Regions from separate parts of the Streptomyces violaceusniger Tu 4113 genome, predicted to be linked through region 1. Evidence: riboswitches for the same ligand, from Rfam matches in the RefSeq annotation. Region 1 holds a riboswitch; each other region holds the start of a gene.
The links. A riboswitch is a leader RNA that binds a small molecule or an ion and turns the genes downstream of it on or off. The one in region 1 is predicted to bind cobalamin.

Region 1 (7,708 bases):
CGACGGCGTGACGGCGACCGGAATCGACACGATCACCACCGAAGCCGGCGTGGCGAAAATGAGCCTGTACAACAACTTCTCCTCCAAGTCCGATCTCGTCAGGGCCTATCTCGACGCCCGGCACGAGGAGTGGCTCGCGCTGTACTCGTCACGGCTGGCGCAGGCCCAGAACCCGCGCGACGGCGTCCTCGCGGCCTTCGACGCCTACGCGGATCACGCGGCGTTCGCCTACGAGCGCGGCTTTCGCGGCTGCGGACTGCTCAACGCGGCCGCCGAGCTGCCCGCCGGAGACGAGGGGCGCAGTGTCGTACGCCGCCACAAGGAGGAGGTCGAGCGCCTGATCGCCGGGCACCTCGAAGAACTGCTGCCCGACCGCCCCGACGACGTGCGCACCACGGCGGAGCACCTGTCGTTCCTGCTGGAGGGCGCGATGGCGCGCGCCGGTCTGGAAGGCGACGACAACCGGCTGCGGCACGCCCGCGCGATGGCGGCGGCCCTGCTGGACAGGCTGTGAGGCGGCCCACCGGACACGGCGCCCGTCTCGCGGGCGCCGGATCGTTGTGTGTGCTCGCCGCGTCCGTGCTGTGGGGCACCACCGGCACCGCGGCGACCTTCGCCCCGGGGGTGGGGCCCCTCGCCATCGGCGCCGTCGCCATGGGCCTGGGCGGACTGCTCCAAGCCCTGGTCGCGGCCCCCAGCGTCGTCCGTCAGGCCCCGCGACTGCGTGCGCGGCGCGGCACCGTACTGCTCGGCGCGTTCGCGGTGGCGGTCTACCCGTTGGCGTTCTACAGCTCGATGCACCTGGCCGGAGTGGCGGTGGGAACCGTGGTGTCGATCGGCATGGCGCCACTGGCCTCAGCCGTGATCGAACGCGTCATGGACCGCCGCCGGCTGACGCGCCGCTGGACACTCGGCGCCGCCCTGGGCCTCCTGGGCACCCTCATGCTGTGCGCGGCCCAAGCCGCTCAGGACCCCGGCGACCGGGGGCAGCCATCCATGGCCGCCACGATGCTCGGCGTGGGGCTCGGTCTCATCGCGGCCACGACCTATGCCCTCTACTCCTGGGCGGCGCACCGGCTGATCACCCACGGCATCTCCTCCCGCGCGGCGATGGGCGCGGTGTTCGGCTTGGGCGGGGTGCTCCTCGTGCCCGTCCTCCTGGTCACCGGCGCCCCGCTGCTCGACTCCGGGTCCAATATGGCCGTCGGCGCCTACATGGCGGTGGTGCCCATGTTCGCCGGCTACGTCCTGTTCGGCTGGGGACTGGCGCATGTGCCCGCCAGCACGGCGACCACGCTCTCCCTGCTCGAACCGGCCGTCGCCGCCGTCCTCGCCGTCCTGGTCATCGGCGAACGGCTCCCCGCCGTCGGCTGGACCGGCATCGCGCTCGTCCTCGCCTGCCTGGCCGTCCTCACCGCCCCGACAGCCGTCTCCAGGCGGCGCCGACAGCGGCCGGAAGGCGTGACGCCGCCACAGCGCACAGGGGCGGAGCACACGGTTGCTCGGCCGGACCCGGGGCGGGTGCCGTAGCGGAGTCCGTCGACGAGGGGGGCGGGCGGCGAACGCTTGGCCGTCCGCCCCATCACTCCGCGATCGAAAACCGCTCCGCGAGGTCGCGATGCCGGTCCGCGGCCAGCTTCGCCTGGTCCGTGCTGATGGTCGATCCGGGCATCAGCCCCAGCCGTTCGAGCTCGTCCGCGAAGCGCAGATGCTCCAGCCGCGCGTACTCGCGGCAGGCAAGGCAGGTGACGTTCTCCGGACGCGGAGAGGTCATCGCGTACGGCGCCCGCACTCCGCATCCGGTGGCGATGCGGCTCGGCAGGTCACCGGCCAGCCCGAAGGTGGACGCCATCATGTTGCGGACGGCGGCGACGCCTCGGACGACCTTCGACTCGACATGGATATGCGGATCGTCCCCGCCCATGCACCCTCCCTGCCCCGGCGACTTGACGGGCCGCGGTTGGTCCCGGCCGCCCGCGGACCGCAGGAGGAGTCTGCCATGTACCCGGTGCGCCACCGTCCATCCGTCCCCCGGTTCAGGTCGCGGTCGCGGCCGCCGCCGCACGGCCCGCGGCGCGGCCCGAGAACAGGCAGCCGCCGAGGAAGGTGCCCTCCAGGGAGCGGTAGCCGTGCACTCCCCCGCCGCCGAAGCCCGAGACCTCGCCGGCCGCGTACAGACCGGTGATCGGGTTGCCGGAGCCGTCCAGGACGCGGCCGGAGAGGTCGGTCTGGAGACCGCCGAGGGTCTTGCGGGTGAGGATGTTGAGGCGCACGGCGATCAGCGGTCCGGCGGACGGGTCCAGGATCCGGTGCGCGGAGGCGGTGCGGCTGAGCGTGTCCCCGGGGTAGGCGAGCGCGTTGCGGATGCCCATGACCTGGACGTCCTTGGTGTACGGGTTGGCGATCTCGCGGTCGCGGGCCTCGACCTGCCGGGTGAGGTCCGCCAGGTCGATGAGGTTGTCGCCGGTCAACTTGTTCATCCCCGCGACCAGTTGGGGCAAGGTGTTGGCGACGACGAAGTCCTCGCCCTTGTCCCGGAACCGCTGGATCGGCTCGGGTGTCTGCCAGATGCGGGAGAGGAGCTGCAGGATGTCCTTGTTGGTCAGGTCCGGGTTCTGCTCGGAGCCCGAGAGCGCGAACTCCTTGGCCATGATCTTCTGGGTGGTGACGAACCAGGAGTAGTCATAGCCGGTGGCGGTGATCGTCCCGAGGGTGTGCAGGGTGTCGTAGCCCGGGATGTCGGGGGTGGAGAAGCGCTTGCCCTTCGCGTCGAACCACATCGACGAGGGGCCGGGCAGAATGCGGATGCCGTGGCCCGGCCAGATCGGGGCGTAGTTCCTGAGGCCCTCGGTGTAGTGCCACATGCGGTCGGGATTGACGATCCGTCCGCCCGCCTTCTCGGTGATCGCGAGCATCCGGCCGTCCACGTACGCCGGGACGCCGGTGACCATGAACTTCGGCGGTGTGCCGAGCCGGTCGGGCCAGTTCCGCCGTACGAGATCGTGGTTGGCGCCGATACCGCCCGAGGTGACGATCACCACCGGGGCGCTGAGCTCGAAGTGGCCGACCACGGTGCGCGAGGTGGGCTTGCCGCGGGCGGCGTCGCTCGGCTCCAGGATCGCGCCGCTGACCCCGGTGACGGCACCGCCGGTGACCACCAGATCGTCCACCCGGTGCCGGAACTTGAAGCTCACCCGCCCGTCCTTCGCGGCGGCCCGCACCTTCTTCTCGAACGGCTCGACCACGGCCGGACCGGTGCCCCAGGTGACGTGGAAACGCGGCACCGAGTTGCCGTGCCCGTCCGCGAGGCCGCCGCCGCGCTCAGCCCAGCCGACGATCGGGAACCACTGCACGCCGAGCCCGTGCAGCCAGGACCGCTTCTCCCCGGCCGCGAAATCCACGTACGCCTCGGCCCATTTGCGGGCCCAGTAGTCCTGGCCGCCGGGGTCGGAGACGCCGCGGTCGAAGCCGGCCGTGCCGAGCCAGTCCTGCCAGGCCAGTTCGTGGGAGTCCTTGATGCCCATCAGCCGCTGTTCCTCGGAGTCGACGAAGAACAGGCCGCCGAAGGACCAGAACGCCTGGCCGCCGAGGTTGCTCTCGGGCTCCTGGTCGAGGAGGAGCACCTTGCGTCCCGCGGCCGCCAGCTCCGCCGTGGCGACGAGCCCGGCGAGCCCGCCGCCGACCACGATGGCGTCCGCGTCCGAGGACGCCCCGGAGGCGGCGAAGGCCGGACCCGCCGCCTGGGCGAGCGCGGCGCCGGCGAGCACACCGCCCGCCGCCGTCAGGGCGCGGCGGCGGCTGATCCCGTCAAACGAGGCGGCATTCTCTGTGGAGTTCTCCATGGGCTGCCTTCCGGAAGGGGGTTCGGAGGGTGCGGGAGATGCGAAGGGGGTTGCCGCGACGGCAACGTGTTACCGACGGTAGCCCACAGGGTGCGGGGCCGCCAGACTCCTGCTCCCAATGAGCAACTCCCGGGCGGCATAGGGAACTTCGGCCGGTCAGCGTCCGCCGGACGACGGCTCGGGCGAGGCGCGCCGCCGTGGCGAGAAGGCGTACAGATCGAGGATGTCGGGCAGCGGCGCCACGCCGGGGCCGCCCGCCGTGACCCAGGCCACGACGTCCTCTGTCGCATCCCGGTCGTTGACCAGGCCGAGCCACACCGGCCTGCCCCCGGCGGCACGTCCGGCGGCCGATGGCTGCACCACGATCACATTGGCCTGATCGCAGACGTCCAGACACTCGGAGACGCGCACGGGCGCTTCCTCACCGAGCCGTGCGATCTGTGCCCCATGGTCGATTCCGGTCACCTTGGGGCTGCCGCAACAGCAGTCCCGGCATACGGTCACCCGGCATGGCACCGGGTCGGTCGGCCTGACAGGCATGGTGCATCGCCCTCCTCCGGGGAAGTCCGCCCCCCACGCGGCGGAGCCGCACATCGACACACCCCGTCGAGGAGGCGACCGCGTGAGTCTCCTGGCTCTCGGGTCGATGCTCGTCCCGGCCTTCCCACCCGCGCGTACGGGCAGTGGCCTGTTCGGGATCCGCTCGCCGATCACAGTGGCGGCACCGCGCCGGATTCACACCGGCTTCCTCGTTCCGCCGTCGCCTTTGTCGCCCGGCATCATCGCATCCCGGGCACCGCCACACCACGTGGCCCCCGCTCCCGCGAGCACCACGGGCGGATTCGACGTCAGTTCCGGCGGGCCGCCGCCCCCGCGAGGATTTCGCCCAGGCCCTGGCTGGTGGCCGCCAGCACCACGCGATCGTGCGGCCGCAGGACATAGCCGGAGGGCAGATCCCACACCAGGGAGGGCGCCTGGGTGGCACCGTCGTAGGGAGGCGCCGCGGCGAGGTCGCGTTGCCGGTCGGCGGGTTCCGCCGCGTCCAGTGCGATCACCCGCCAGGCGCCCGGCGCGAACGCCTCGGCGACGGTACGCCCCTCCAGTTGCGGATGCCCGGCGACATGCAGGGCGGCGAAGAGCAGCACTCTGCGCTCGACCGGTATGGCGCCGAGGATCTGACGCCCCATCATCGCTCCGGCGAACGCCGGGGCCGCCAGGCTGGAGACGCTGCGGCTGCGGGTGAGGGCCCGCGGATGGGCCGCGCGCAGCGTGCGGTAGACGGCGGTGGCGAAGCGGTCGTCGTACAGGCGCAGCGCCACCCGCAGCCGGGGCTTGACCGAGCGGGCGTACAGCGTCGCCTCCAGATTGGTGGTGTCGACGCTGGTCAGGGCGAGCAGGGAGTGTGCCCGCTGGATCTTGGCGGCCTCCAGGACGCCCTCCTGGGTGACATCGCCGATGACCGTCGGCACCCCCAGCCTGCGGGCCAGCGGGATGCCGCGCGCCCCGGGGTCCTCTTCCACGCACACCACGGGAATGTCCATCTCCCGGAGTCTGGCCAGCACCCGGGTGCCGACCTTGCCGAGCCCGAGCAGCACGACGTGGCCGGAGAGGCCGCGCGGAGGGCGGCGCAGCGTGGAGGCGGTGCGGAAGGTGCCCAGCGCTTCGAGCGCGGCGGCCACCAGGACGGGCAGCATCAGCAGTCCGGTCAGCCCGGACAGCAGTTGGAGGACCTTGCGTCCGGTGGGCTCGTCGAGCGCCGGGTCGTCGATCGCCAGCACGTCCAGCACCGTGAGGTAGGCGGCGCGGAGCAGACCGGCGCCCGTGAGCTGCCAGGAGGCGATGGTGAGGGCGAGCACGGCGATCGCCATTCCGGCGACGGACCAGCGCAGTCGGCGGGAGAACAGCGAGGCGAGCGGCAGTCTGCGGGTGCCGAGCCGCCGTGGCGGCAGCGGTGGGCCGGTGGCGGAGACGGCCTCGAGCACCACCGTGTCGCGGCCGGTGGCGGCGGCCACCTCCTCGTCTCCGGGCAGCAGCTTGGGCCCTTCGTCCCCGCTGCTGTCGGAGCCCTCGCTGCCGCCGGGGTCGCTGGTGGTGGACGAGAGCAGGGCGAGGGTGCACAGCCCCGGGCGGGCCACCTCGTCGGGGCCGGGCGGGGTGCGCTCGGCCGCGCGCAGCAGCAGCCCGTCGGCCTGGAGCACTTTGCTGGTGCCCGCGACGGCGGTGGCCGCCAGCGCGGGTGCCGCGGTGTCGGCGTCCGACAGTACGGTGGTGGTGGCGTCCAGCTCCGCCGCGTCCATCCCGGGATCGGCCACCCGCGCCGCCTCGTCGAGGAGTTCCTCCAGATGCTGGCCGAGCTTGCGGTTGTAGAGCCGGATCACCAGCCGCAGCCGGGGGTTGAGGCGGCGGGCACGGAGGGCGGCGTGGATGTTGGCCTCGTCGTCGTCATGGACCAGGGCGAGCGCCGTCGCATGCTCCGCACCCGCCTCGGTCAGCACCTCTTCGTCGAGCGCCGGGACCTCCATGACCCGCACTCCCCCGTCCGGAGCGGGGTCGTCCGCGGTCTGCCGGGGCAGCGCGACCCGCCCGACGGCCGCGCTGAACCGGCCGAAGAGCGCGGAGGTACGGCCTCCCGGCCGCCATCCGGCCACCTGCTGCCCGGCCGGGTCCGCCAGGGGGGTGCCGCCGGGGATGACGACCGTCACCTGTGTCCGGTAGACGAAGTGGAGCTCGGCGGCGAGGCGGTGGGCGAGCGCGTCGTCACCGCAGACGACCATGTGGGCCGTTCCCGAGGGGGACGGCGGGTCGGAGGTGGAGGTGGAGAACACGACGGCGAAGCCCCCCGTTGGTCCGTGATGCCATGGGTCATCCGGGCGGGTACGGCGGCCGCGGTCTCCTGCGGTCGGCACCCGCGCTCCGGCGGTCATGATCAGACCGTACCTGGTGGGCTGCCCAAGGGAGTTGGGCACCGGGGGCCGGCGACCGGACGCCCCGTGTGCTCACTCGCCGGGCACTCCGCAGCGCGCACAGCGGGCGAAGGGCGCGGTGTCCTGGATCGCGCCGCAGTCGGCGCAGACCCGATCCAGCCAGCAGGCGGACTCCCCGCCCTCGGGCTCGGCAGGCGCCGGGGCCGGGTCGGGATCCGGGTCCGCCATCTCCCGGTCAGCTGTCTCCCGGTGCGCCGTCTCCCGGTCCGGGTCGCCGGGTCGAGCCGTGCCGCTCATCGTGTGCGCCTCCCTGTCCGGACCGTACGCGAGTCCATCCGCCGACCCCTTACCCGTAGCTTCGTCCCGGGAAGCGGCCCACTCATAGATCCGATCTCTCATGCCCCATTGACCCTTGACGGGGCGTAATGCCGCCCGACCCCTCCCCAGTTATCGGATGACTCGGTAACGTATCCGCTTCGGGAGGCAACGATGCCGAGATCTTACCGACGCTCCGCTGTGGCATTTCTGCTCTGCGGCGTCCTGGCCATGACGCTCTTCATCACCGGGCCCGCGCAGGCGAAGGACTCCGCCTGGACCGTGCGCGGCCCCTCACCCCACTCCGGTCCCCTCGCACAACTGCGGCTCGACGGAGCCTCGGGAGCGCTGACGCTCCAAGTGTCCCGGGGCGGACGGACGGTGCTCGAGCCCTCGCCCGTGGGCATCGTCACCGAACGGGCGGATCTGTCGCACGGGCTGCGCTATCTGGGGCGCCACGACCGCACCGTCGTGGAGCGCTACCGGTCGACGGTCGGCAAGGAGCGCTCGCGCACGGCGCGGATGACCGAGACCCGCTTCCGGTTCCGGGGCAGCGGGAGCGCCCGGCTGGACCTCGTGGTGCGGGTCTCGGACGACGGGGTCGCCTATCGCTATGTCCTGCCCTCC
Region 2 (7,708 bases), 2.1 Mb from region 1:
TCGGGGGCGGCACCGTCGGCTGGATCGCCGCACTGCGAGACCCCCGACTGGCCGTCGCCATGCGGGAGTTGCACACGGACCTGGCCCATCCCTGGACGGTCGACGAACTCGCCCGCAAGGCGGGGATGTCACGCTCGGCGTTCGCCGCCTCGTTCAAGGAGAAAACGGGGGACACCCCGCTGGGCTACCTCACCTCATGGCGCATGTACCGGGTGAAGGTGCTGCTCCGGGAGACGCCGCTGAGTGTCCAGGAGATCGCGGTCAGGGTCGGCTACGACACCGGGAGCGCGTTGAGCCGCGCCTTTTCGGCCAGGGAAGGCGTCACGCCCGGGGCCTGGCGGAAGGACGAGGCGCACCGTCGGCGTCCCCTGTCCGGCGCGACAGCCGCCTGACCACGTCCGGCGTCGGGCATTCGGCATTCGGCACCGGGGCCGGAGCGCGACGTGGCACTCCGGCCCCGGCCGGTCGTCCGGGTCAGGACGCGGGCAGCTCGCCGCGGACCGTACGGGCCGCCGCGACCAGGTTCCGCAGTGAGGAGCGGGTCTCGGGCCAGCCGCGGGTCTTCAGGCCGCAGTCGGGGTTGACCCACAGCCGCTCGGCGGGGATGGCCTTCAGGCCGGTGCGCAGCAGCTCGGCCGCCTCCAGCGCGCCGGGCACACGCGGGGAATGGATGTCGTACACACCGGGCCCGGCCTCGCGCGGATAGCCATGGGCGGCGAGCTCGCGGGCCACCTGCATATGGGAGCGGGCCGCCTCCAGGCTGATGACATCGGCGTCGAGGTCGTCGATCGCCTGGACGATGTCGCCGAACTCGGCGTAGCACATATGGGTGTGGATCTGGGTGCCGGGCCGTACGCCACCCGTGGTGAGGCGGAAGGCCTCGGTCGCCCAGGACAGATAGGCGGGCCGGTCCTCGGCGCGCAGCGGAAGGGTCTCGCGCAGGGCGGGTTCGTCCACCTGGATGACCGAGGTCCCGGCCGCCTCCAGGTCGCCCACCTCGTCGCGCAGGGCGAGGGCGACCTGACGGGCGGTGTCGCCGAGGGGCTGGTCGTCGCGGACGAAGGACCAGGCGAGCATGGTGACCGGGCCCGTGAGCATGCCCTTGACCGGGCGGTCGGTGAGGGACTGGGCGTAGGCCGTCCAGCGCACCGTCATCGGCTCGGGGCGCGAGATGTCACCGGCCAGGATCGGCGGGCGGACGTAGCGGGTGCCGTAGGACTGCACCCAGCCGTGCTGCGTGGCGAGATAGCCGGTGAGCTGCTCGGCGAAGTACTGGACCATGTCGTTGCGCTCGGCCTCGCCGTGCACCAGCACATCCAGGCCGGTCTTCTCCTGGAACGAGATCACCTCCTGGATCTCGGCCTTGATGTGCTCCTCGTACCCGGCCGTGTCGATCCGGCCCCCGCGCAGGTCGGCGCGGGCGGCGCGCAGTTCGCCGGTCTGCGGGAAGGAGCCGATGGTGGTGGTCGGCAGCAGCGGCAGGCGGAGGTGGGCGCGCTGGGCCGCGGCGCGCTCGGCGTACGGCTGGGAGCGGCGGGCGTCGGCCTCGGTGACCGCGCCGGTGCGGGCGCGGACGGCCGGGTCGCGGGTGATGGGGGAGTTGGCGCGGGAGGCGAGGGCGGCCCGGTTCGCGGCCAGTTCGGCGGGGATCGTGTCGGTGCCGCGGGCCAGGCCCTTGGCGAGGGTGACGATCTCCGTGGTCTTCTGCCGGGCGAAGGCCAGCCAGCGCAGGATCTGCGGTTCGATGTCCCGCTCGGCCGCCGCGTCGAGGGGGACATGCAGCAGCGAGCAGGAGGCGGCCACATCGACCCGGTCGGCCAGCCCCAGCAGGGTGCCGAGCCTGGCCAGGGACTTCTCCAGATCGTTGACCCAGATGTTGCGGCCGGCCACGACACCGGCGATCAGCCGCTTGCGGGGCAGCCCGCCGACGGCGGCCAGCGCGTCCAGATTCGCGGCGGCGGCCTCCGTGAAGTCCAGCGCCAGCCCCTCGACCGGGGCCTTGGCCAGCACGGGCAGGGCCTCGCCGAGGCGGTCGAAGTACGAGGCGATCAGCAGCTTCGGGCGGTCGGTGAGGGCGCCGAGATCGCGGTAGGCGCGGGTGGCGGCGTTCAGCTCGGCCGGCGTGCGGTCCTGGACCAGGGCGGGCTCATCGAGCTGCACCCACTCGGCACCGGCCGCCCGCAGATCGGCCAGCACCTCGGCGTACACCGGAAGCAGACGGTCCAGGAGGGTGAGCGGCTCGAAGTCCGCGGGTGCGCCCGGGGCGGGCTTGGCGAGCAGGAGGTAGGTGACGGGCCCGACCAGGACCGGCCGCGCCGCCAGACCGAGGCCGAGGGCTTCCGTCAGCTCCGCGACCGGCTTGGCGGAGTCGGCCGCGAACACCGTGTCCGGACCCAGCTCCGGAACCAGGTAGTGGTAGTTGGTGTCGAACCACTTGGTCATCTCCAGCGGCGCGACGTCCTTTGTGCCCCGCGCCATCGCGAAGTAGCCGTCGAGCGGGTCGGCGGCGACGGCGTCCCGGTGGCGGTCGGGGATCGCGCCGACCATGACGGTGGTGTCCAGCACGTGGTCGTAGTACGAGAAGTCACCCGTGGGAACTTCGTCGATACCCGCCCCGGCCAACTGCCGCCAGGTGGTGCTGCGCAGTTCGGCGGCGGTGGCCCTGAGCGCGTCGGCGGTGACGCGGCCCTTCCAGTAGCCCTCGATCGCCTTCTTCAGTTCCCGGTTCGGGCCCTGGCGGGGGTAGCCGTACACGGTGGCCCGTGCTGCCGCGGCTGCGGACTTCGGTGTCACGGAGATCTCCTTCGCGAGATGAATCCCTGAGATCCCGGCGACGGGAGGAGAGCGCGAAGGGTGACGTACCGGGCTTTCGGCCTCGCGCGGCAAAAGCGTGGCGACCTGCCCGGTATGTACGCCGACCCGCCCTCGAGGTCACCGAGATGTCCGCGCACGAGTCGTCCGTACGCGGGCAGATGGCAGGTCTTCGGACTCACGGGCGCGTCCTCCTGGGGGAGGACACCTAGTGGCCGTCGCTTCCCAGGCCCGCTCACCGGACCCAGTGCGTATGACGGCGGTCGTTCCCGCTCACCGCTGCGGGGCAGTCCCGGATTCCCACCGGGTTCCCTCTTACGACGCATCCCGCCTGGCGGACGGGGCGAACCAACTACACCGGCCAGCCTACGGGGCCGTCCGGCGGTGTGCAGGGGGCGGTCCGGAATTCGGGACGGTGAATGGGAACACGCGATGGCCGAGGGTACGGCCGGTGCCGCCCGGGCCGTGCACCGGCCGCACCCCGTCCATCAGCGAGTTCAGGGGGTCAGCACGCGCCGGAGTCCGACCCGCCCGCCAGATTGACCGGCACGGTGACGAAGGAGAACTGGTTGCTGGCGCACACGCCGGGGAAGGCCGTGCTGCTGGAGTTGTTGACGGTGACATCGGGCGCGTCGTCCGCGATGGCGCCGCCCGCGCCGACGGCGAGGGACGCGGCGGTGAGGGCGAGCGTGGACAGGGCGGTCCGGATACGCATGGGAACTCCTTGCTGGGAATCTGCCGCCGGATATGACCGGCTTCGCATGCATGGTGCCCCTTTGGCAGGGCACTCGCGGCCCACCGTCCCCCCAATGGCGGAAGCCGCCCCCGCAGCCGTCCGGCCGGCCCAAGACGCGCGTCCGGTCATCCGCCGCCGCGCCGACCGTCGTCCGCCGGTGCGGAGGGCGGAATCGTCGGTGGGCGGCTGGGGTCGGGGACGCGGTCGGTGAAGCCGCCGGGGACCGAGCGGCACTGCTGCTCGCGGAAGTGGACCGGTGCCGTGCCCACTCGGCGGGCGAACAGTCTGCTGAAGTAGGCCGGATCGTCGTAGCCGACGCGGCGGGCGATGGCGGCCACCGGCAGTTCGGTGCCGACGAGGAGTTCCTTGGCGCGGCCCAGCCGGATTCCGAGGAGGTAGTCCTTGGGGCTGCACCCCGCGCCGCGGCGTACCGCGGTGCGCAGTTCGGCCGGTGTCATGCCGTGCCGGGCGGCGTGTTCGGTCACCGAGAGCGGCTGGAAGGCGTCCCGGGCCAGGGCCTGGAGCACCGGATGCCCGTCGGCGCCGGTGTCGGCGCGGGCGCGGCGGAGGGCGACGAGGAGTTCATGGACGGCGGCTGCGGTCTCGACCTCCAGGAACGGGTTGCCCTGGCGCGCGGCGCGGGCGATCCGGCCGATGGCCGTACGGGCGGTGGCGGTGTCGGTGAGTGCGACCACGGGGCCGTCCGCGTCGAGATAGCCCAGGTCGGCGTAGGCGGCGGTGGCCGGTCCTGTGAAGTCGACGAACGCCTCGTCCCATCCGGTGTCCGGGTCCGGGGCGTAGTGGTGGGTGACACCGGGGGTGAGCCAGAGCAGCGCGGGCGCGGTGACGGTGCGGCGGCGGCCGTCCGCGCCGCGGAACCATCCGCGGCCCGCGCTGATGACCACCGCCACATGGTGGTCCAGGACGCGCGGGCCGACGACGGGCAGGGCGCCGTGCTGGAGGCCGACGCCCAGACACACCAGGCCGAGGCGGTGATGGGCCGGGCTGGGCGTGAAGTACCGCATCCAGGTGTGATACATCCGCGGTCCCCTCCGGTCGGCTGCTCCCATCACTCGCCGATCTTTGTCCACGGACTGCCTGGCCGCCAAGGGGAGGGGGGTCCTGGCGGAGGCTTACCAGAGGTGGGGGTGGCGGAGGGAGCCGGGCTGTGGATGTCTTCGTGCTGCCCCGCTCCCTCCGCCGTGTCAGTCCAGTTCCTCCACGGTGAAGGAGTCGAGTGTGAACTCCGCGGTTCCGCTGTCACCGGTCTTGCGCAGCCCCACCCACATCTCGCCGTCCGCGGGCGCGGTGACGGTGTAGCTGTGGGTGGCCCGCCCGGTGGCGGCGGGCAGGGGGGTGCGCTGAAGCTCGCGCGGTTCGGGTTCGTCCACGGCCGTGATCCAGGCGTACTGACCGGCCGCCTCGTTGGCGTACGTCAGGCTCACCCGGTAGCGCCGCCCCGGGCGGAAGCGGGCGGTGTGCGGCACGGTGCGGTAGACGAGGCCCGCGTTCTCGCCGCGTGACTTGAGGGACTGGCCGCCTTCGAGCACATCGTCGATCACCTTGCCGTTCCATCCGGCCTGGGTGAACGGGGCGTGCCGCTGGGCGATATGGGTGCGGGGGTCGGTCACCCCGCCCGCGTCGCCCTTGACGAACGGGCCCCAGCCCTGTGGCACCCGCTCGAAGTCCTCGTACACCAGGGTGCCCGGCTTCGTCGTGCGCCGGGCCCGCACCACTCGCAGCCGGTCGAAGCGGACCCGGGCGCTGCCCTCGGCCACCGCCAGGGTGAGGGTGACCGGCCCGCCGCCGTCGGGGACGGTGAAGGAGGTGAACATCCGCTGGAAACGGGTGCCGTGTTTGCGGTCGGCGGCCAGGTGGTTGACGGCGGTCGAGGTCTCGGTCCAGTTCTCCGCGGTGACGCCGTCGGCGGTGTGCACCCGCAGCGCGGCCCGCCGCCGCTCACCGGCCTTCGCGCCCACTTCCACCTGTACGGAGGCCACATAGCCGCCGGGGGCCAGCCGGTCGAGTCGCTGGCCGACGGTGGCGGCCGCGCCCTCGCCGAAGACCAGCTCGTAGTCGCCGAGCGTGCTGCGTTCGACGGTGGCCGGGCCGGTGGTCTGCCACCCGCGCAGCGATCCGGAGTGGAAACCGGGGTCGTACAGCGGGGTGCCCTCGCCCCAGCCGGGGGCCTCCTGGGCACGGGCCCGGGAGCGCAGCACCACGTACGGGGCGTCGGGGTCGGCGGTGATGCTGACGTGGCCGTCGCGCACCGGCAGGGTGACCGGCTCGGCGCGCCCCTGGTCGGTGAGGCGGTACAGCACCACGGACCGCTGCCCCGACCAGCCGCGCGGCAGCCGCCAACGGCTGGTGCCACCCGCCGGGTTGTAGTGGTAGAGCTTGGCCGGGTCGGTGGCCTCGCGCGGCTCCCAGGGCAGCAGATAGCCGCCGCCGTCGTAGACCAGCCGCTCGTCGGTGGTGATGCGGCGGACGCCCCCGGTGTCGGTGACCGAGGTGTGGCCGGGCCCCTCGAAGGTGATCTCGTGGTCGTCCCAGGTGCGGATGGGGTGCGCCTGGAGGTATTTGGCGGGCAGGCTGTGGGTCCAGATGAGCCGGTAGAAGGCGGTCCAGTCGGTTTTGCCGGTCCAGCCCTCGAAGTTGCCCATCCGGGGGATGCCCAGCAGGGTGGGCCACTTGTCGGCGAAGACGTCCTTCTGGTGGTTGCGGATGAAGCGGAGGAGCCGGGAGTTGATACCGCGCGAGGTGTCCGGGCCGTAGTCGGTCTCGGTGGCCCAGTGCGACCACAGCGAGGAGCGCTCCAGCCCGTGGCCCCATTCGGTGGTCAGGCGCCAGCCCTGGTCGCGCAGGGCCCGCTGGAGCCGGTCGGAGTTCCAGCCGGACTCGCGGAAGACGTCGATGTAGAGCGCGGCGAGGGCCGGGTCGGTGTCGTTCCGCAGATCCTGGAAGCGCCGGATGATCTCGCCGGAGACCAGGTCGCGGCGGGGGTCGATGCGGTAGGACTGGTCCAGCCAGTCCCACTGCTTGTCGTATCTGTCGACCAGTGTCTCGGAGAAGGCGTTGGCCACCGGATAGGACTCGGTGGCGTTGACGTGCACCGCGAAGTCGCTGTTCCAGTGGCGCCCGGAGCGCAGCAGGGTGTTGAGGTCGGCCAGGCCACCGGCGCGGGTGTTGTAGTTGCCCGCGTAGTCGGGGTGGGCGGAGTCATGGCCTTCCGACTGGTAGCCCTTGAGCAGGGTGTACTGCCGCAGTCCGTCGGTGGCCAGCGCGATCCGCTTGACGTTGTCGAGGGGTGTCGAGGAAGGGGTTGGTGGCCTGGCTGGCGAAGTTGAACGGGATGTGCGGGACGACCCGCAGATGCTGTTCGTCGGCGCCGAGCGGGTTGACCATGATGTCGCGGAAGGCGATGGCGGCGTCCTGCCAGTCGACCACGCCGTCGCCGTTGCGGTCCCGGGTGAGGACCACGGTGGCCCAGGGCAGCGGTTCGGTGGCGCCGACGGCCGCGGTGGCGGCCCGGTGGGTCCACTCACCGCAGGTGAGCCGGGCGGTGATCTGGCCGTCCTCCCGTACGGTCTGCCGCCACAGCCGTCCGTTGTCCCAGGTGGTGCCCGCGGCGGAGGAGGGCTTGTCCCAGACCGTGTTGGTCTCGACGGCGGCCCCGAGCCGGTCGGTGCTGACGACGGCGTAGGCGCAGCCGATGGGTGCGCCGTCGGTGGGGGTGTCGGCCGTGGGCCGGACGGCGGTGTCACCGCTTTTGGCCTGGTCGAGGTCGATCCGGGCGGCCAGCAGGGTGGCGCCCGGCTGGTCGGCGCGGACGCTGAGGAACGCCAGCCCCGGGATGCGCAGGGTGCCCACGCGCAGCGCGTCGGTGTCGGCGATCCGGGTGACCCGCCAGTCGACCTGCCATTCGCTGACCCGGATCCGGATGTCGATCTCGGCGTCCGCACCGGAGGCGGATGCGTTGGCGGTGTCCGTGCCGGGGGTGTCCGCCCCCGAGGTGGCCGTGGTCGCGCCGAAGGCGAGGGTGTAGCTGATGTGGTCCGGGCCGCTGGTGACGGCGGTGGTGCGCGGGGTGCGTTCGACGCCGTCGATGAGCACCGAACGGACCGGCTCCCGCTGTCCGTGCAGCACCGCGCCGGTCTCGCG
Region 3 (7,708 bases), 3.4 Mb from region 1:
CACGGTCGGAGTGATGGAGAAGGCGGTGGGCGGCGTCGGCGCCACGTAGGTGTACACCTGGCTGTTGCTGGTGCCGGCGGTGGTGGTGACCAGGACCTGGACGGACCCGGGCGCGTGCGGCGGGGCTATCACCACGATGACGTCGTTGGTGGGGTTGCCCGGCCAGCCGCCACCGGGCCAGCCACCGCCGCCCCAGCCGCCGCCCCAGTCACCGCCACCGGAACTGCTCTGGCTGACGATCTGGGCGGGCACGCCGCCGAAGGTCACGCTGATGACATTGCGCAGGTTCTGCCCGTTGAGCTGGACGAGGTTCCCACCGGCGGCGGGGCCCGAGTTGGGCACCACGGACAGCAGCAACGGCGGCCCCACCTGCGACGGGGGCCAGTTGGCCGCGGTGGGGGCGGCGGTCGCGAGAGCGGTCGAGGTCATGGTTGGTCCTCCCGGGGAGGGGTCGGGTGTGCGCCGACGGCATGCCGATGTCGTGGGCAGGCCGCTGGTCAACGCCTCGTCGTCGCCGCGTCGTGGCAGGCGCGGTCGAGGCAGGCCGGCACCGGAGGAACGGAAAGCCGCCGGGCGGCCGGTCAGGGCGCGGAAGCGATGCGCCGAATGAGAGCGGAACTACGGGACGAACGCCCGGCTCCTGGATGGCCTACGAGGTATGGGGCACCCTCGGCGGCACGTTTCCAGTTATCCACGCCCACCCCCGTCGCTCAAGGTTCCAGGGCTGCCATCACTCGTTTGGCGCATCTGGGCGCGCCCGGCGGCGAGCTTGTATGACAAGCGCTCCGCTATTCGGGGGAACGCGCGGCCGGAGTATGGCCTGCCGTCCTCCACCGTGCCTCTAATGAGTGACATCGGCAGTGCCAACCCGTGCGGGACCACCCGGGGAGGGAGCGATCCGATGAGCCTCGCCGCGTTCCTCCTCGCCCTCGGCACCACCTGCCGTATCACCCGCTTCATCACCAAGGACACGCTGGCGGCGGGGTTCAGAACCTGGGTCGCCGACCGCTTCGGCGACGACTCCCGGCCCTCCTACCTCGTCAACTGCGGCTGGTGCACCAGCACCTGGGTCGCCGCAGCCATCGCCGTCTACGCCTCCTTGCTGCACACCACCGCGTGGTTCCACCTCCCGGCCACCGCCCTGACGCTCTCCTACCTCGCCGGGGTCGCCTCGCGGTGGCTGGACTGACACCGACCTGCACTGGGCTCGAGGGAGACTCGAGGGAAAGGAACGGCAGCCATGGCCTGCAACTGCGGCGGAGGGGCACGTGGCCCGCGACCCGTTGTCGTCTATGAGTTGACGCTGCCGGACGGCACGGTCCGGCGCTATTTCACCTATCAGGAGGCCGACGCCGCCAATAAGCGCGCGGGCTCCACCGGAGTGATCAACACCGCCGTCCAGTGACGGCGAAGCGCGGCGAGTAACGCCGAAGACCGGCGCCGGCGGCATGGCGGCCCCGCTGTCAGTGGTGTGCGGCAGACTGCGGACATGGACATCACGATCAGACGCGCGCGGGACGAGGAACTGGACGGAATCGGCGAGCTCACCGCGCAGGTGTATCTCGGGGACGGGCTCCTGGACTTCGGCGACAGTGATCCATATCTCACCACCCTGCGCGACGCCCGGCGCCGGGCCGCCGAGGCCGAGCTGCTGGTCGCGGCGGACGCGGCGAGTGACGAGGTGCTGGGGGCCGTGGCGTTCGCCGTGTACGGCGGGGCGTATGCGGAGCTGGCCCGGCCCGGCGAGGGCGAGTTCCGGATGCTGGCCGTGCGGGCGGAGTCGCGGCGGCGCGGGGCGGCCGAGGCGCTGGTGCGCGCCTGCCTGGACCGGGGGCGCGCGCTGGGGCTGCGGCGGATCGTGATCAGCAGCCAGCAGTCCATGACCGCCGCCCACCGGCTGTACGGTCGGCTGGGGTTCGTACGAGCCCCGGAGCGGGACTGGTCGCCGATAGCCAAGTTGGAGCTCACCCTGTGGGCGTTCACCGTGGAGCTGTGACGACCGGCGGCGCGCGCCCTGGGCCCATGGGCTCTCGCGCGCCGGGCAACGGGCTCTCGCGCGCCGGGCTACGGACTCGCGTGCGCGCCGGGCCACGCCCCGCCACGGGCCCCAGGTCACGGGCCACCTTCGGAACGCATTAGCACATTCATGCGAAACTCCGCACCTCGCGACACAAGATATGGGGGTGCGTGCGTCGGCCGACACAAGATGTATGCTCGTCCTCGCTGCCGCCGCAGGGAAATCCGGTGGGAATCCGGAACTGTCCCGCAACGGTGTACGTGTGCGCTTATGCGGCGTGCCCGTAAGTCCGAGCACCTGCCGACAGCCCTGTGTGAACACGTCCCCCGGCCTCGAGGGTTGGGCCGATGGACGCTGCGTGGTGTGCCTGACGTACGAGGAGTACGGCATCGGCATGCCCGTACGCGCCCATCGCACCCCCTCGTGGCCCCGGCCGAGCGAGGGAGAGCACCTCAGTGACCATCGCGCCCGCAGATCCGGTTTCAGAGCAGGCGGTTTCTCAGGCAGCGCACGACGCGCCCGGAACCGCCCTGCTGCGGACCCTCACCGGACTCACCGCCGACCTGCCTGCCACCGACCCCGGTAAGGTCGCGGCCGCCGCCCTGCGCGGCCGCCATCCCGGCTCGGACGAGGCGGAGTTGCGCGGCCTGGCGATTGAGGCGGCCGCCGGGCTGATCGCCGAGGAGCCGGAGTACTCGCGGCTGGCCGCGCGGCTGCTGGCGCTCACCATCACGGAGGAGGCGGCCGGGCAGGGCGCGGTCTCCTTCTCCACCTCCGTCCAGGTGGGCCACCGTGAGGGCCTGCTCGCCGACTCCACCGCGGAGTTCGCCGCCGCCCACGCCGCACGGCTGGACGCGCTGGTGGAGCGGGCCCTGGCCGACGGCGCCGACAAGCGCTTCGGCTACTTCGGACTGCGCACCCTCTACAGCCGCTATCTGCTGCGCCACCCCATCACCCGTCAGGTGATCGAGACCCCGCAGCACTTCCTGCTGCGGGTGGCCTGCGGGCTCGCCGAGGACCTCTCGGAGCGGGCGCTGGACGACGTGGCCGAGCTGTACCGGCTGACCAGCACGCTGTCGTATCTGCCCAGCTCCCCCACGCTGTTCAACTCCGGCACCCGGCATCCGCAGATGTCGTCCTGCTATCTGCTGGACTCGCCGCTGGACGAGCTGGACTCGATCTACAACCGCTACCACCAGGTGGCGCGGCTGTCGAAGCACGCGGGCGGCATCGGCCTGTCCTACTCCCGTATCCGGGCGCGCGGTTCGCTGATCCGGGGCACCAACGGGCACTCCAACGGCATCGTGCCGTTCCTGCGCACGCTCGACGCCTCGGTGGCCGCCGTCAACCAGGGCGGCCGGCGCAAGGGCGCGGCCTGCGTCTACCTGGAGACCTGGCACGCGGACCTCGAGGAGTTCCTGGAGCTGCGGGACAACACGGGCGAGGAGGCCCGCCGTACCCACAACCTGAACATCGCCCACTGGATCCCGGACGAGTTCATGCGCCGGGTCGAGGCGGACGCCGACTGGTCGCTGTTCTCCCCGGTCGACGCGCCCGCTCTGGTGGACCTGTGGGGCGACGAGTTCGACGCCGCGTACCGGAAGGCCGAGGCCGAGGGGCGGGCGGTCAAGCAGGTCCCGGCGCGGCAGTTGTACGCCCGGATGATGCGCACCCTCGCGCAGACCGGCAACGGCTGGATGACGTTCAAGGACGCCGCCAACCGCACCGCCAACCAGACCGCCGAGCCCGGCAGGGTCGTCCACTCCTCGAACCTGTGCACCGAGATCCTGGAGGTCACCAACGACGGCGAGACCGCCGTGTGCAACCTCGGCTCGGTCAACCTCGCCGCGCACCTGGACGAGGACGGGCAGGTGGACTGGGAGCGCCTGGACGCCACCGTCCACACCGCCGTGACCTTCCTCGACCGCGTGGTGGACATCAACTTCTACCCCACGGACGAGGCCGGGGCCTCCAACTCCCGCTGGCGCCCGGTGGGTCTGGGCCTGATGGGGCTGCAGGACGTCTTCTTCCGGCTGCGGCTGCCGTTCGACTCGCCCGAGGCCAAGGCGCTCTCCACGCGGATCTCCGAGCGCATCATGCTCGCCGCGTACGAGGCGTCCTGCGAGCTCGCCGAGCGCCACGGCCCGCACCCGGCCTGGTCCGAGACCCGCACCGCGCGCGGTGTGCTGCACCCGGACCACTACACGGACGCGGTGGCCACCTGGCCGGAGCGCTGGGAGGCGCTGCGCACCCGGATGGCGAAGTCCGGGATGCGGAACTCGCTGCTGCTGGCGATCGCGCCGACCGCGACCATCGCCTCCATCGCGGGCGTCTACGAATGCATCGAGCCGCAGGTCTCCAACCTCTTCAAGCGCGAAACGCTCAGCGGGGAGTTCCTGCAGGTCAACTCGTATCTGGTGGACGACCTCAAGAAGCTGGGCGTCTGGGACGCCCATACCCGCGAGGCGCTGCGCGAGTCCAACGGCTCGGTCCAGGAGTTCTCCTGGGTGCCCGCGGACGTACGGGACCTGTACCGCACCGCGTGGGAGATCCCGCAGCGCGCCCTGATCGAGATGGCGGCGGCCCGCACCCCGTACCTCGACCAGAGCCAGTCGCTGAACCTCTTCATGGCCTCGCCGACCATCGGCAAGCTCAGCTCGATGTACGCGTACGCCTGGAAGCGCGGCATCAAGACCACGTACTACCTGCGCTCGCGTCCGGCCACCCGGATCGCCCAGAGCGCCCGTGGCGGCGGCGCCGCCGCCACCGCGCCCGCCCCTGCCCTCATCCCCGTACAGCAGGCTCCGGCCGAGGCCGACGCCATCGCCTGCTCCCTGGAAAACCCCGAGTCCTGCGAGGCATGCCAGTAACCATGAGTGACACCAAGAACCTGCTCGACCCGGGCTTCGAACTCACCCTGCGGCCGATGCGGTACCCGGAGTTCTACGACCGCTACCGCGACGCGATCAAGAACACCTGGACCGTGGAGGAGGTCGACCTCCACTCCGACGTCACCGACCTCGCCAAGCTCTCCCCCGGTGAGCAGCATCTGATCGGCCGTCTGGTCGCCTTCTTCGCGACCGGCGACTCGATCGTGTCCAACAACCTGGTGCTGACGCTCTACAAGCACATCAACTCCCCCGAGGCGCGGCTGTATCTGTCCCGGCAGCTCTTCGAGGAGGCGGTGCACGTCCAGTTCTATCTGACGCTGCTGGACACCTACCTCCCCGACCCGGACGACCGCGCCGCGGCCTTCGCCGCCGTCGAGAACATCCCCTCCATCAGGGAGAAGGCGGAGTTCTGCTTCCGCTGGATGGACTCGGTGGAGAAGATCGACCGGCTGGAGACCAAGCAGGACCGCCGCCGCTTCCTGCTCAACCTGATCTGCTTCGCGGCCTGCATCGAGGGGCTGTTCTTCTACGGCGCCTTCGCGTACGTGTACTGGCTGCGCTCGCGCGGGCTGCTGCACGGCCTGGCGACGGGCACCAACTGGGTGTTCCGCGATGAGTCGATGCACATGGAGTTCGCCTTCTCGGTCGTGGACACCGTCCGCGAGGAGGAGCCGGACCTCTTCGACGACGAGCTCCGGCAGCAGGTCACCGACATGCTGAAGGAAGCCGTCGAGGCGGAGCTGCAGTTCGCCCGCGATCTGTGCGGGGACGGGCTGCCGGGCATGAACACCGCGTCGATGCAGGAGTATCTGCAGTGCGTTGCCGACCAGCGCCTGATGCGCCTCGGCTTCCCCGCGGTCTTCGGCTCGGAGAACCCGTTCTCCTTCATGGAGCTGCAGAACGTCCAGGAGCTGACCAACTTCTTCGAGCGCCGCGCCTCGGCCTACCAGGTCGCGGTCGAGGGCTCGGTCGCCTTCGACGACGACTTCTGATGCCACAGGGCGGGCCGGACCCCGCCTGGGTCCGGCCCGCCCTGTGAAGTACGGCACACTCAGTCGTTGGGCACCGTCTCGTAGCGGGCGGTGCCCTCGGCCATCTGCTTCAGCACATCCTTACGGTCGCGCTTGGAGAGCCGGTCGGTGTACAGGTAGCCGTACAGGTGGTCGGTCTCGTGCTGCAGACAGCGCGCGAAGTAGCCGGTGCCGCGCACCGCGATCGGCTCGCCGTCGAGGTCCTGGCCGCGCACCACCGCGTAGTCGGGGCGGGCCAGCTCCATATAGGCCGTGGGGACCGACAGACAGCCCTCATTGGAGTCGTCCAGCACCCGGCGGTCGGCGGGCAGCTCCTCCAGCACCGGGTTGCACACCGCGCCCACATGGCGAACGCCCTCGTCGTCCATGCAGTCGTAGACGAAGACCTTAAGGTCGACACCGATCTGGTTGGCGGCCAGGCCCACGCCCTCCGCCGCCCGCTGGCTGGCGAACATGTCGTCGACGAGCCGCGCCAGCTCCTCGTCGAACACGGTCACGTCCCGGCACTCCTTGTGCAGGACCGGGTTGCCGTAAACGGTGATCGGGCGGGCGGTGCCGCGCTCGCGGAAGGCCCGCTCACGCTCCTCGCAGTCCTCCGTGTCCACGACGAAATCGTCGACCACCTGTTGTTTCGTCCCTTGCTGCGACATCGTCCGCCGTGTGCCTTCCCTCAACCGTGATGCGTTGCCCTACAGGGTACGGGCACGACGCGCCCGGGCGCGGTGTGCTTACGCGCTGTGAGCGGGCCTCCACGGGCCCTGGTGGGGCGTACAGGTCGGCTAGGGGGTATCCGGCGGGTCTCTCCCCTCCCCGCCCCTTCCCGCAGCATCGATATGCGGCTCCGCCGCGTGGCAGGGCTCCGCCTCTGGACCCCGGCTGCCGAGGAGGCGATCGTCGCGGCAGCGGATGGCCGGGCGGAGGCCCGCGCACATCCGCGTCGCCCGGCCGGAGTCTGGGGCGGCGTCCCACCACGAGGCGGAGCCGCACATCGATGCTTCGGGAAGGGGCAGAGCCCCAATCCGGGGCCCGGGGCAGAGCCCCAATCCGGAGCCCGAGGCAGAGCCCCAATCCGGAGCCCGAGGCAGAGCCCCAATCCGGAGCCCGAGGCAGAGCCCCAATCCGGAGCCCGGCGCAGAGCCCCGGTTTCGGGAAGGGGCGGGGAGGGGACAGCCCGCCGCAGGCGTCACGGCCCGCCGAGCCCCCTAGGCCCCCAGGGCAGCCGCCAGCCGCCAGGCGGTCAGCAGACCTCTTCCAGATCCCGCCACTCGCGGGTGTCCGGGCTGTCGGCGACCCAGCCGTCCAGCAGCCCCCGCACCAGCCCACCGGGCGCCGCGATCCCGCATTCGCGCTCGGGGACCCACAGCGAACCCGAGCCCGCCATACGGTGGCCCAGCGGCCCGGGGTGGCCCGGTTCGCTGTGGTCGTGCGGGTCCAGATGCTCGCCCTCGCCCTCGTCGCTGGGCATCCGGCTCTCCGAGCAGGAGCGGCACAGCAGCCGCACCGACGACGACCAGTCCTCGGCCGCGAAGCCCGCGTCCGCCGCGAGCCGCTCCAGGGCGTCCCGGTCGGCCTCGGTGGCCGCCTCCAGCAGCACCACCCAGGTCGGCACCGGGGACGGCGCCCACAGCTCGATCTCGTCGAAGACCGGGTACGAGGGACCCGCGGAGGTCACGCGCTCACCGTGCGGTACGCCGTCGTGCAGCACCACCTCGCCCCAGCGCCGCCCGGACGACGGCAGCGGGATGGACAGCACCTCGATCCGGGCCGGG

Region 2: another riboswitch for cobalamin. It lies ahead of metE (5-methyltetrahydropteroyltriglutamate--homocysteine S-methyltransferase); the one in region 1 lies ahead of STRVI_RS19760 (hypothetical protein).
Region 3: another riboswitch for cobalamin. It lies ahead of STRVI_RS06360 (ribonucleoside-diphosphate reductase subunit alpha); the one in region 1 lies ahead of STRVI_RS19760 (hypothetical protein).

Annotation. Positions count from the first base shown of each region.
Region 1 covers NC_015957.1:4,792,296-4,800,003, reverse strand. Annotated here, with positions in the region: gene STRVI_RS19780 (TetR/AcrR family transcriptional regulator) at 1-514, shown strand, start outside; gene STRVI_RS19775 (DMT family transporter) at 511-1,530, shown strand; gene STRVI_RS19770 (hypothetical protein) at 1,583-1,924, opposite strand; gene STRVI_RS19765 (FAD-binding dehydrogenase) at 2,037-3,842, opposite strand; gene STRVI_RS19760 (hypothetical protein) at 3,999-4,382, opposite strand; cobalamin riboswitch at 4,452-4,629, opposite strand; gene STRVI_RS19755 (NAD-binding protein) at 4,691-6,616, opposite strand; gene STRVI_RS19750 (hypothetical protein) at 6,839-7,063, opposite strand; gene STRVI_RS19745 (glycoside hydrolase family 97 protein) at 7,256-7,708, shown strand, end outside.
Region 2 covers NC_015957.1:6,882,365-6,890,072, reverse strand. Annotated here, with positions in the region: gene STRVI_RS27940 (AraC family transcriptional regulator) at 1-392, shown strand, start outside; gene metE (5-methyltetrahydropteroyltriglutamate--homocysteine S-methyltransferase) at 475-2,793, opposite strand; cobalamin riboswitch at 2,958-3,179, opposite strand; gene STRVI_RS27930 (hypothetical protein) at 3,317-3,526, opposite strand; gene STRVI_RS27925 (helix-turn-helix domain-containing protein) at 3,673-4,587, opposite strand; partial or broken gene STRVI_RS27920 (endo-alpha-N-acetylgalactosaminidase family protein) at 4,753-7,708, opposite strand, start outside.
Region 3 covers NC_015957.1:1,412,252-1,419,959, reverse strand. Annotated here, with positions in the region: gene STRVI_RS06375 (IPT/TIG domain-containing protein) at 1-429, opposite strand, end outside; gene STRVI_RS06370 (hypothetical protein) at 902-1,189, shown strand; gene STRVI_RS52515 (DUF7196 family protein) at 1,241-1,405, shown strand; gene STRVI_RS06365 (GNAT family N-acetyltransferase) at 1,490-1,996, shown strand; cobalamin riboswitch at 2,177-2,336, shown strand; gene STRVI_RS06360 (ribonucleoside-diphosphate reductase subunit alpha) at 2,473-4,887, shown strand; gene STRVI_RS06355 (ribonucleotide-diphosphate reductase subunit beta) at 4,878-5,900, shown strand; gene def (peptide deformylase) at 5,960-6,589, opposite strand; gene STRVI_RS06345 (tetratricopeptide repeat protein) at 7,177-7,708, opposite strand, start outside.